Regions from separate parts of the Microbacterium petrolearium genome, predicted to be linked through region 3. Evidence: predicted binding sites of a transcription regulator. Region 3 holds the regulator's gene; each other region holds the start of a gene.

Region 1 (3,268 bases), on a different contig from region 3:
CCGGGGCCGATCGCGCTGCTCGAGATCGGCGCGTCGGCCGGGCTGTGCCTCTACCCGGATCGCTACGCGTACCGCTTCCGCAGCGACGACGGATCGGTGCGCGAGGTGGGCAGCGGAGCCTCGGTCGTGCTCGACTGCGTGCTGCGCGGTGGGACGCCCGTGCCCGGGGCACTGCCGGAGATCGTGTGGCGGGCGGGCATCGACCCCGCGCCGCGCGATGCGGCCGACCCCGTCGACCGCGACTGGATCACGGGGCTCGTCTGGCCGGGCGAGCGCGGCAGGGCCGCGCGGATCGCGGCGGCCCTCGACATCGCGGCGGCCGACCCGCCCCTGCTCGTTGCGGGCGACGCCAGTGCGCCGGGCGCGCTCGAGGCGCTCGCGGCTCGGGCGCCCGCCGGCGCGACCCTCGTCGTGACGACCCCCGGCGTGCTGCCGCACGTGCCGCGCGCGGCGCGGGAGCGCCTCATCCGGCAGATCCGCGCGCTCGATGCCCGCTGGATCACGCTCGACGCTCCCGGCCTGCACGACGCGTGGACGCGCCGGCCCGATCCCGACGGCTGGGACGGCTTCGCGCTCGCGCTGGACGGGGAGATCCTGGCCGCCGCCGACCCGCTGGGCGCGTGGATCGAGGAGCGCACGCCGTAGGGGTCCTCGGCCGATCAGCCGCCCGTGCGGTGCGCCTCCTGGGCGACCCGAGCACGCCGCCTACCGTGGAGGACGTGGCACTGACCGAGACCGACCGCGCGATCCTCGCCTTCGAGGCGGAGTGGACGAGGCATGCGGGTGCCAAGGAGGAGGCGATCCGCGCCACCCTCGGCATGACGCCCGCCCGCTACTACCAGCTGCTGGGTCGGCTCATCGACACCGCCGAGGCTCTCGAGCACGATCCGCTGCTCGTGAAGCGCCTGCGCCGCGTGCGCGACGAGCGCCTCGCGCGCCGCGCCGCCCTGCACGCCTGACGCGCGGAACCGGAGACCGCGGCACTCAGAATCGGCGTCGCGGCGCCGGGTAGCATCGTCGGGTGCCGAACGAGACGTACCCCCGCGATCGCTTCGACGACGTGCCGCGACAGCGCGACCGCGTCGGCGCGCACCGCGCGGAGAACCCGCGCCTGCGGGTGGGCGTGGCGCTGCTCTGGGCCGGTGTCAGCGCGGTCGTGCTCTTCTGCGTGGGGGTGGTGACGTTCCTCGCGCTGTCACAGCAGCAGCCGGACGTCGTCGCGGGCCCAGACCCCGTGCCCACGGTCGAAGCCGTCGTAGACCCCTCCTACCAGGTGCTCATCCTGAACGGGACGGCGTCGCAGGGCATCGAGGTGCGGGCCGAGGAGCAGCTCGTCGCGGCCGGCTGGAACGGCGACGACGTCTCGGCGAGCGCCTCCAGCGCGACGGACATCCCCGAGACCGTCGTGTACTACGCCGCGCCGGAGCACGAGGCGGCCGCGGCCGGCGTCGCGGAGGCGCTGGGCGGCGGACGCCTCGAGGAGAGCACCGCGTACGTCGCCGACGCGGAGACGAAGGTCGTCACGGTGGTGCTCGGCCTGGATCGTGTTTCCGCCGGGTAAACGTTCGGCATCGCGCATGTCAAACCTGCTCTGAACCCTCTCGCCCGCGTGTGGCGCGTGGCTACGCTGTCGCTGTCGATCCCCCGCAGCACCAGGAGAGTTCCAGCATGACCCAGGGCACCGTCAAGTGGTTCAACGCCGAGAAGGGGTACGGGTTCATCACCGTCGCCGACGGCAGCCAGGACGTCTTCGTCCACTACTCCAACATCGAGATGGGCGGTTTCCGCGTGCTCGAGGAGGGGCAGGCCGTCGAGTTCACCGTCGGAACCGGCCAGAAGGGCCCGCAGGCGGAGGCCGTCCGCCCCGTCTGACCCTCCCTCATCCCGCAACGCCCCGGACCCCTCGGTTCCGGGGCGTTCCCGCGCGCCGGGAGCCCGCGCCACGCGGCTTGCACTCCCTGGGGTCGAGTGCCAGAATGGCGTTAGCACTCGCAGGATTTGAGTGCTAAACCCATACGCCTACGTCCGGGAGGGACGACACACACATGGCAAAGATGATCGCTTTCGACGAGGAGGCCCGGCGCGGCCTCGAGCGCGGCCTCAACCAGCTGGCCGACGCCGTCAAGGTGACGCTCGGCCCGCGCGGTCGCAACGTCGTGCTCGAGAAGAAGTGGGGCGCTCCCACCATCACGAACGACGGCGTCTCGATCGCCAAGGAGATCGAGCTCGACGACCCGTACGAGAAGATCGGCGCGGAGCTCGTCAAGGAGGTTGCGAAGAAGACCGACGACGTCGCCGGTGACGGCACGACGACGGCGACCGTGCTCGCCCAGGCGCTCGTGCGCGAGGGCCTGCGCAACGTCGCGGCCGGTGCCGACCCGATCAGCCTGAAGCGCGGCATCGAGAAGGCCGTCAAGGCCGTCACGGACGAGCTGCTCGCGAACGCCAAGGAGGTCGAGTCGAAGGACCAGATCGCCGCCACCGCGTCGATCTCGGCCGCCGACCCGGAGATCGGCGCGCTCATCGCCGAGGCCATCGACAAGGTGGGCAAGGAGGGCGTCGTCACGGTCGAGGAGGCCCAGGCGTTCGGCACCGAGCTCGAGCTCACCGAGGGCATGCGCTTCGACAAGGGCTACCTGAACCCCTACTTCGTCACGGACCCGGAGCGCCAGGAGGCCGTCTTCGAGGACCCGTACATCCTCATCGCCAACCAGAAGATCTCGAACATCAAGGATCTGCTGCCGGTCGTCGACAAGGTGATCCAGTCGGGCAAGGAGCTCGTCATCATCGCCGAGGACGTCGAGGGCGAGGCCCTGGCCACGCTCGTGCTGAACAAGATCCGCGGCATCTTCAAGTCGGTCGCCGTGAAGGCCCCCGGCTTCGGCGACCGTCGCAAGGCCCAGCTGCAGGACATCGCGATCCTCACCGGCGGCCAGGTCATCACCGAGGAGGTCGGCCTCAAGCTCGAGAACACCGAGCTCGACCTGCTCGGCCGCGCGCGCAAGGTCATCGTCACGAAGGACGAGACGACCATCGTCGAGGGCGCGGGCGACGCGGGCCAGATCGAGGGCCGCGTGACCCAGATCCGTCGCGAGATCGAGAACACCGACAGCGACTACGACCGCGAGAAGCTGCAGGAGCGCCTCGCCAAGCTCGCCGGCGGCGTGGCCGTCATCAAGGCGGGTGCGGCCACCGAGGTGGAGCTCAAGGAGCGCAAGCACCGCATCGAGGACGCCGTGCGCAACGCGAAGGCGGCCGTCGAGGAGGG
Region 2 (3,268 bases), on a different contig from region 3:
TCGCCGCACGGAGGGCCTGCGCCGCGAGGAGGTTGCCGCGCTGTGCCACATGTCGGCCGACTACTATGCCCGCCTCGAGCGCGGTGACGGACCGCTGCCGTCGGAGCAGATGCTCGCGGCGATCGCGCAGGGCCTGCACCTGACGGTGGATGAGCGCGACCACGTGTTCCGCCTGGCCGGGCATCCGCTGCCGCCGCGCGGTGGCGGCAGCGAGCACATCGGACCCGGCCTGTTGCGGGTGCTGGACCGGCTCGAGGACACCCCGGCCGAGATCGTGACGGAGCTGGGGGAGACCCTGCGCCAGACGCCCCTGGGGATCGCGCTGACGGGCGACCTGACGCGCTTCGAGGGGCCGGAACGGAGCATCGGCTTCCGATGGTTCACCGATCCCGACATGCGTGAGCTCTACCCCCGCGAGGACCACGGTTTCCTCTCGCGGCTGTGGGCATCGGGACTGCGCGAAGTGCGGGGGCGCCGGGGTCCCAGGTCCCGTGCGGCGGCACTTGCCGACCTGCTGCTGGCCCGGAGCGAGGAGTTCCGTGAGGTGTGGCAGCTGCAGGAGGTGGGCTTGCGCCCGGCGGAGACGAAGCGCTTCCTTCACCCCGAGGTCGGCCTGCTCGACGTGACCTGTCAGAACCTGATCGACCCCGCCACGTCGCAGTCGCTGCTCGTCTACACGGCGGTGCCGGGCACCGAGAGTCACGAGAAGCTCGCGCTGCTCTCGACGCTCGCGCCCCGCTCCGCGCGCTGACCGGCCTCAGGCGGCGGCGCCCCGCGGGCTGTCAGGCGGGGGCGCTTGAGCCAGGTGGGGGCCGGGGGCTCGCGCAGTCCGGGGAGCGACGGCGACCAGATGCCCGCGAATCGCGTGCGCATGCAGACGGGGCGGCTCCATCGGAGCCGCCCCGTCTGTGCCGCGTCAGACGGTGATCGCGGGTGCGTCGCTGCCGTGCTGGATCTCGATCTTGCGGGGCTTGGCCTTCTCGCTGATCGGGATGAGCACGCTGAGCACGCCGTTCTCGTACCGGGCCGAGATCGCCTCGGTGTCGATGCCCTGGCCGAGATTCAGCTGACGCAGGAAGGTGCCCGAGGCACGCTCGCGGGTGATCCACGAGACGCCCTCGTCGCTGCGCACGGTCCGCTCGGCGCGGATCGTGAGCACCTGACCGTCGACGTCGATGTCCACGCTGCCGGGATCGATCCCCGGCAGGTCGGCGCTGAGAACGTAGTGATCGCCGTCGCGGTACAGGTCCATCGGCATCAGCCGCGGCCCCTGACGGTCGAGCATCTGCTGGGCGACGCGGTCCAGCTCGCGGAACGGATCGAAGAACATCGCCATGGTGATCGTCCTCCTTCTGTCTGGCGCTGTTCACCTCACAGAATCGAGTCGGATCGACTCACTTCGATTATTAGCACTCTCGGGGTGAGAGTGCCAACTTCACAGCGATCTCGAAGCTGCGCGGCTCAGCGGCCGAAGATGCCGATCACGTTGAGGGCGAACCACGCGATCGCGAGGAGCGCGACCACGACACTCGCCCACGACCATCCCTTCTTCAGGCGTCGCCCGGGCTCGGCCACGCCGGGTGCCGGCGCCGGCGGCGCGACGACGGCCTCGTCGCCGAAGGGCAGGGCCCCTCCGGGCGCGACGACGGCGGCCGGGGCGGCGCCCGCCGTGAGCCGCTCGTCCCGCCACCGACCCCACTGAGCGAGCTTGTCCATGAGGGCCGCGACCACCGAGAACAGCCATGCCCAGGTGCGCGGATCGAGCGTCGAGACGTTCCGTCGGGTGTAGAGGAAGAGCCAGTCGTCGACGATCTCGACGTCGAGCTGCCCGGCGTGGTCGATGAACCGCGCCATGATGTCGGGCGTGAACAGGTACAGCGCGTCGCGCTCGTAGCCCTGCGGGCAGTACAGCGCGAAGTGGCGGTCGAAGTCGCCCTCCAGGCTCAGGCGCTGATCGCGGTCGAAGGTCGTGGGCAGGTTGGAGCCGAACACGCTGTTGTTGCCGAGCGCGTCGAGCACGATGTGCGGCAGCGGGGCGTCGAGGTGGATCGCCACGTAGCCCCAGCGGTGCGTGGTGCGGTTCTTGCCCGATCCGGTCGTGTAACGGTAGTTGCCGAACTCGACGAAGCGCGGGTGCTCGCCGCGCACCCGGCCGGTGGCCTGGCGCGAGTTGCCGCGGTTGAAGATCATGCCGGGAAGGCGCGGATCCTCGGCTCGGGGCAGGTAGCGCATTCCGTTGGCGCGGGCGAAGTGGTCGAGCCGGTATGCGGCCTCGGGGGAGCCGATCGCGCCGCGCACGACGGCGACGATCATGATGATCGGCACGGCGAGGAACAGCAGCGGCACGAGCACGAACGCCGGCGACGGCCGGTCCCCGGAGAAGGCGCCCCCGATCAGCGGCAGCATCGCCAGCCCGACGACGAGGAAGACCGACGCGAACGCGATCATGCCGGCGACGAGGCAGCCCTGGCCCGTGCCGACGCCGTTCGCGCGCTGCTGCGCCCGCCACGCCTTCACGGCGGCGCGGTCCACGGGATCGACGAGCGGCCGCGCGTCGAAGCGATAGGCGGAGGGCGACGGCTGGCTCACCCTGCCACCGTACGACAGCCGGCCCGCGCGCCGCGGGCGGATCCGCGCCTTCTGCGTCGGCGCCCGGGGTGGCACGATCGGGGCATGCTGACGCTGAGCGGGCAGGAGGCGCGGCGCATCGCGGTGCGCGCGCAGTTCCTCGACGCGTACCGGCCGCAGTCGCTGCTCGAGGTCATGGATCAGCTCGCGGGCGTGCAGATCGATCCGACCACCGCGGTCGCGCGCAGCCAGGAGCTCGTGCTGTGGTCGCGCCTCGGCGACGCCTTCGCGCCGGCCGACCTCACCCACGCACTCGAGGTGGAGCGCACGGTGGCCGAGCACGTCACGCTGCTGCGCCCGATGGCCGACATGGGCGTCGTGCTCGCGGTCGCGGACGAGTGGGTGAATCCCGCGACGAGCGCCTGGGTCGAGGCGAACGCGGCGTTCCGCGACCGGATCGTGGCGCGGCTGCGTGCGGACGGCGCGCAGACCGCGGCCACGCTGCCGAACGACCCCGAGGTGCCGTACGCCTCCACCGGATGGGACGACGAGCGCAACACCGGGCGGATGCTCGAGGTGCTGTGCCTGCGCGGTGAGGTGGCGGTGTCGGGGCGCGAAGGCCGGCGGCGGCTGTGGGATCTCGCCGAGCGCGTGTACCCGGCCGACCTGCACGTGCAGTCGCCGGACGAGGCCCGCGCGA
Region 3 (3,268 bases):
CTCGTCGCGGTCGCCCTTCGCGAGCGCCTGTGCGAGCACGAGGCGCGGGCGGACCGGCGCCTCCTCGCTGCGGCCGCTCACCCGGATGCGCACGTGCTTGGGGTCGGCCGCGACGACCTCGCCGTCCAGACGCACGCCCCGGCCGTCGCCGACCGTGACGGCCTCGCCCGGGCGGACGCGGCGCACCGCGGCGGCGTGATGGGCCTCGGCGCCCGTCAGCTCGATCTCGTCGCCGACCGCGGCCGCCGCGGCGGACTCGTCGAGGAAGTGCAGCGCCACGATCAGTTGCGGAAGCGGTCGCGCAGCTTGGCGAACAGGCCCTGGTGGTGCTCGGAGAGGCGCGGCGCCTGCGGCCGCTGGCGCTGCGCCAGCTCCTCCACGAGGGCGCGCGTCTTCGCGTCGAGCTTGGTCGGCGTCATCACCCGCACGCCGAGGCGCAGATCGCCGCGACGTCCCGAGCGCAGGCCGGTGATGCCCCGGCCCTCGATGCGCAGCTCGTCGCCGGACTGCACGCCGGGCCGCAGATCCAGCTCGATCGGCCCGTCGAGGCCCTCGACCGTCACGTGCGTGCCGAGGATCGCGTCGGTCATCGCGACCTCGACGACGGCGGTGAGGTCGTCGCCCTCGCGCCCGAAGACCGGGTGGGGCTCGATCTCGACCTGCAGGTAGAGGTCGCCGTTCGGGCCGCCGGCCTCGCCGACCTCGCCCGAGCCGGGCAGCTGCAGCCGCAGGCCGCTCTCGACGCCGGCGGGGATGTCGACCGAGACGGTGCGGCGGGCGCGGACGCGGCCGTGGCCGTGGCACGTGGGGCACGGCGCGGGGATGACCGTGCCGTAACCCTGGCACGATCCGCACGGCTGCGTCGTGACCATGTTGCCGAGCAGGCTGCGCACCTGCGTGCGCACCTGGCCCGATCCGCCGCACACGTCGCAGCGCTCGGGATGCGTGCCCGGCTGGCAGCACGAGCCCTGGCAGGTCTCGCACAGCACGGCGGTGTCGACCTCGATGTCGCGGTGCGCGCCGAAGACGACGTCGCCCAGGTCGAGCGTGAGGCGCACGAGCGCGTCCTCGCCCCGCTGGCGCCGGTCGCGAGGGCGCCCGGCCCTGCCGCCCGCCGACCCGAAGAAGGTCTCGAAGATGTCGCCGAACCCGCCGAAACCGCCGCCGCCGAACGGCGACTCGTCGCCGCCCATGTCGTACCGCCGGCGCTGCTCCGGATCGCTCAGCACGTCGTAGGCGTGCGTGACCGCCTTGAACTTCTCGGCCGCGTCCGGGCTCGGGTTGACGTCGGGGTGCAGCTGACGCGCCAGCTTGCGGTAGGCGCGCTTGATCTCCTCGTCGCTCGCCTCGCGTGAGACGCCCAGAACCTCGTAGTGGTCTGCCACAGTCGCCTTTCCGGGACCGCCCGAGCGGTCCGTCGCCGTGTCCGTCGCGCCTCAGCGGCGCGCGGCATCCTCGTCCAGCAGCCTCGTCAGGTAGCGGGCGACCGCCCGCGCCGCCGACAGGTTGCTGGGATAGTCCATGCGGGTCGGCCCCATCACGCCCACGCGGGCCGTGCCGATCCGCGAGTCGTAGTCGCTCGCCACGATCGAGGCGTCGCCCAGGCCGAACGGCTCGTTCTCGCGCCCGATGCTCGCCGCCAGGCCCTGGTCGTCGGGCTGCATCTCCGACATCAGCCGCAGCAGGGTGACCTGCTCCTCGATCGCCTCCAGCAGCGGGTGGATGCTGCCGCGGAAGTCCTGCTCGCGGCGCGCGAGCGTGGCCGCCCCCGCCATCACGAGCCGGTTCTGGCGGAACTCCGCCAGCTCCTCCGCGATCACCCGCGCGAGTTCGCGCAGCGTGGCGGCCAGGCGGTCCGCGGGGTCCGCGGAGCCCTCGAGCACCGCGGCGACGCGCTCCGAGCCCTCGCCGACCGAGCGCCCGGTGACGAGGGTGGCGAGCTGCGCGCGCAGCAGCGCCACGTCGGCGTCCTCGAGCGCGGCCGGCACGACGACGATGCGCTGCGAGACGCGCCCCGTGTCGGTGACGAGGATCACGAGCAGCCGCGAGCGCTCGAGCGCCACGAGCTCGAGGTGCGTCACGTTCGCGCGGGCGAACGACGGGTACTGCACGAGCGCGACCTGGCCGGTCAGCTGCGTGAGCAGGCGCACGGTGCGCGCGAGGAGGTCGTCGAGGTCCTGCGGATCGGCGAGGAACGTCGAGATGGCGGCGCGCTGCGCCGGCGTGAGGGGGCGGATCTCGGCGAGGTGGTCGACGAACACGCGGTACCCCTTGTCGGTGGGCACGCGCCCGGAGGACGTGTGCGGCGCCGTGATGAGGTCCTCGTCCTCGAGCATCGCCATGTCGTTGCGGATCGTCGCGGCCGAGACATCGAAGGCGTGGCGCTCGACGATCGCCTTGCTGCCCACCGGCTCGTGCGTGTCGACGTAGTCCTGCACGATGGCGCGGAGCACCTGCAGGCCTCGTTCGGTGACCATCGCGCTCCCTTCTGGCACTCGATCCTGACGAGTGCCAATTCTAGCCGCTCGGGCCGGGAACCGGCGGCTCAGTCGGTCAGCGCGCGCACCACGGCATCGGCCAGCAGCCGCCCCTTGAGCGTCAGCACGATGCGCCCGCGGAGGGCGGCGGGACCCTCGACGAGCTCGTCGGCGATCAGCCTCGCCACGGCCTCGCGCCGCACGGCGGGCACCGTGGCCAGCTCCAGTCCCTCGCGGATGCGGCTCTCCAGCAGCACCCGCTCGAGCAGGCGCGCCGCCTCGTCCGGCCGCTCGCGAGCCGCCGCCGGGGACTCCCCGCCGGCGAGCCGCTGCGCGTACGCGGCGGGGTGCTTCACGTTCCACCAGCGCAGGCCGGCGACGTGGCTGTGCGCGCCCGGACCGAAGCCCCACCAGTCCTGCCCACGCCAGTAGTTCAGGTTGTGCCGCGAGCGGTGCTCCGGCCCGCGCGACCAGTTCGACACCTCGTACCAGTCGAAGCCGGCCGCCGCGAGGCGGGCGTCCGCGAGCTCGTACATGTCGGCCTGCACATCGCCGTCCGGCTCCGGCACCTCGGCGCGCGCGATCTGCCTGGCGAGCTTCGTGCCCTCCTCGATGATGAGCGCGTAGGCCGAGACGTGGTCGGGCTCGAGCGCCAGCGCCGCGTCGAGCGATGCCGACCAGTCGCCCAGGGTCTCCCCCGGCGCGCCGTAGATCAGGTCGACGCTCACGTCGAGGCCCGCGCCGCGCGCGGCGGCCACCGCCGTGCCCACGTTGGCGGGCGTGTGCGTGCG

Evidence for each region. The regulator HrcA, encoded in region 3, represses chaperone genes, less so after heat shock. The targets are predictions, from matches to a motif close to TTNGCACTCGNNNNNNNCGAGTGCNAA.
Region 1: the regulator HrcA is predicted to act here: its motif matches at 1,983-2,009, upstream of groL (chaperonin GroEL).
Region 2: the regulator HrcA is predicted to act here: its motif matches at 1,407-1,433, upstream of ACYVJ0_RS09775 (Hsp20/alpha crystallin family protein).

What each region holds. Positions count from the first base shown of each region.
Region 1 covers NZ_BAAGRQ010000004.1:176,937-180,204, forward strand. Annotated here, with positions in the region: gene ACYVJ0_RS05215 (DUF2332 family protein) at 1-645, shown strand, start outside; gene ACYVJ0_RS05220 (DUF3263 domain-containing protein) at 720-959, shown strand; gene ACYVJ0_RS05225 (LytR C-terminal domain-containing protein) at 1,022-1,561, shown strand; gene ACYVJ0_RS05230 (cold-shock protein) at 1,669-1,872, shown strand; gene groL (chaperonin GroEL) at 2,046-3,268, shown strand, end outside.
Region 2 covers NZ_BAAGRQ010000011.1:39,724-42,991, forward strand. Annotated here, with positions in the region: gene ACYVJ0_RS09770 (helix-turn-helix transcriptional regulator) at 1-751, shown strand, start outside; gene ACYVJ0_RS09775 (Hsp20/alpha crystallin family protein) at 917-1,336, opposite strand; gene ACYVJ0_RS09780 (hypothetical protein) at 1,462-2,589, opposite strand; gene ACYVJ0_RS09785 (DNA glycosylase AlkZ-like family protein) at 2,674-3,268, shown strand, end outside.
Region 3 covers NZ_BAAGRQ010000001.1:375,263-378,530, forward strand. Annotated here, with positions in the region: gene ACYVJ0_RS01840 (16S rRNA (uracil(1498)-N(3))-methyltransferase) at 1-279, opposite strand, end outside; gene dnaJ (molecular chaperone DnaJ) at 282-1,385, opposite strand; gene hrcA (heat-inducible transcriptional repressor HrcA) at 1,437-2,477, opposite strand; gene hemW (radical SAM family heme chaperone HemW) at 2,546-3,268, opposite strand, start outside.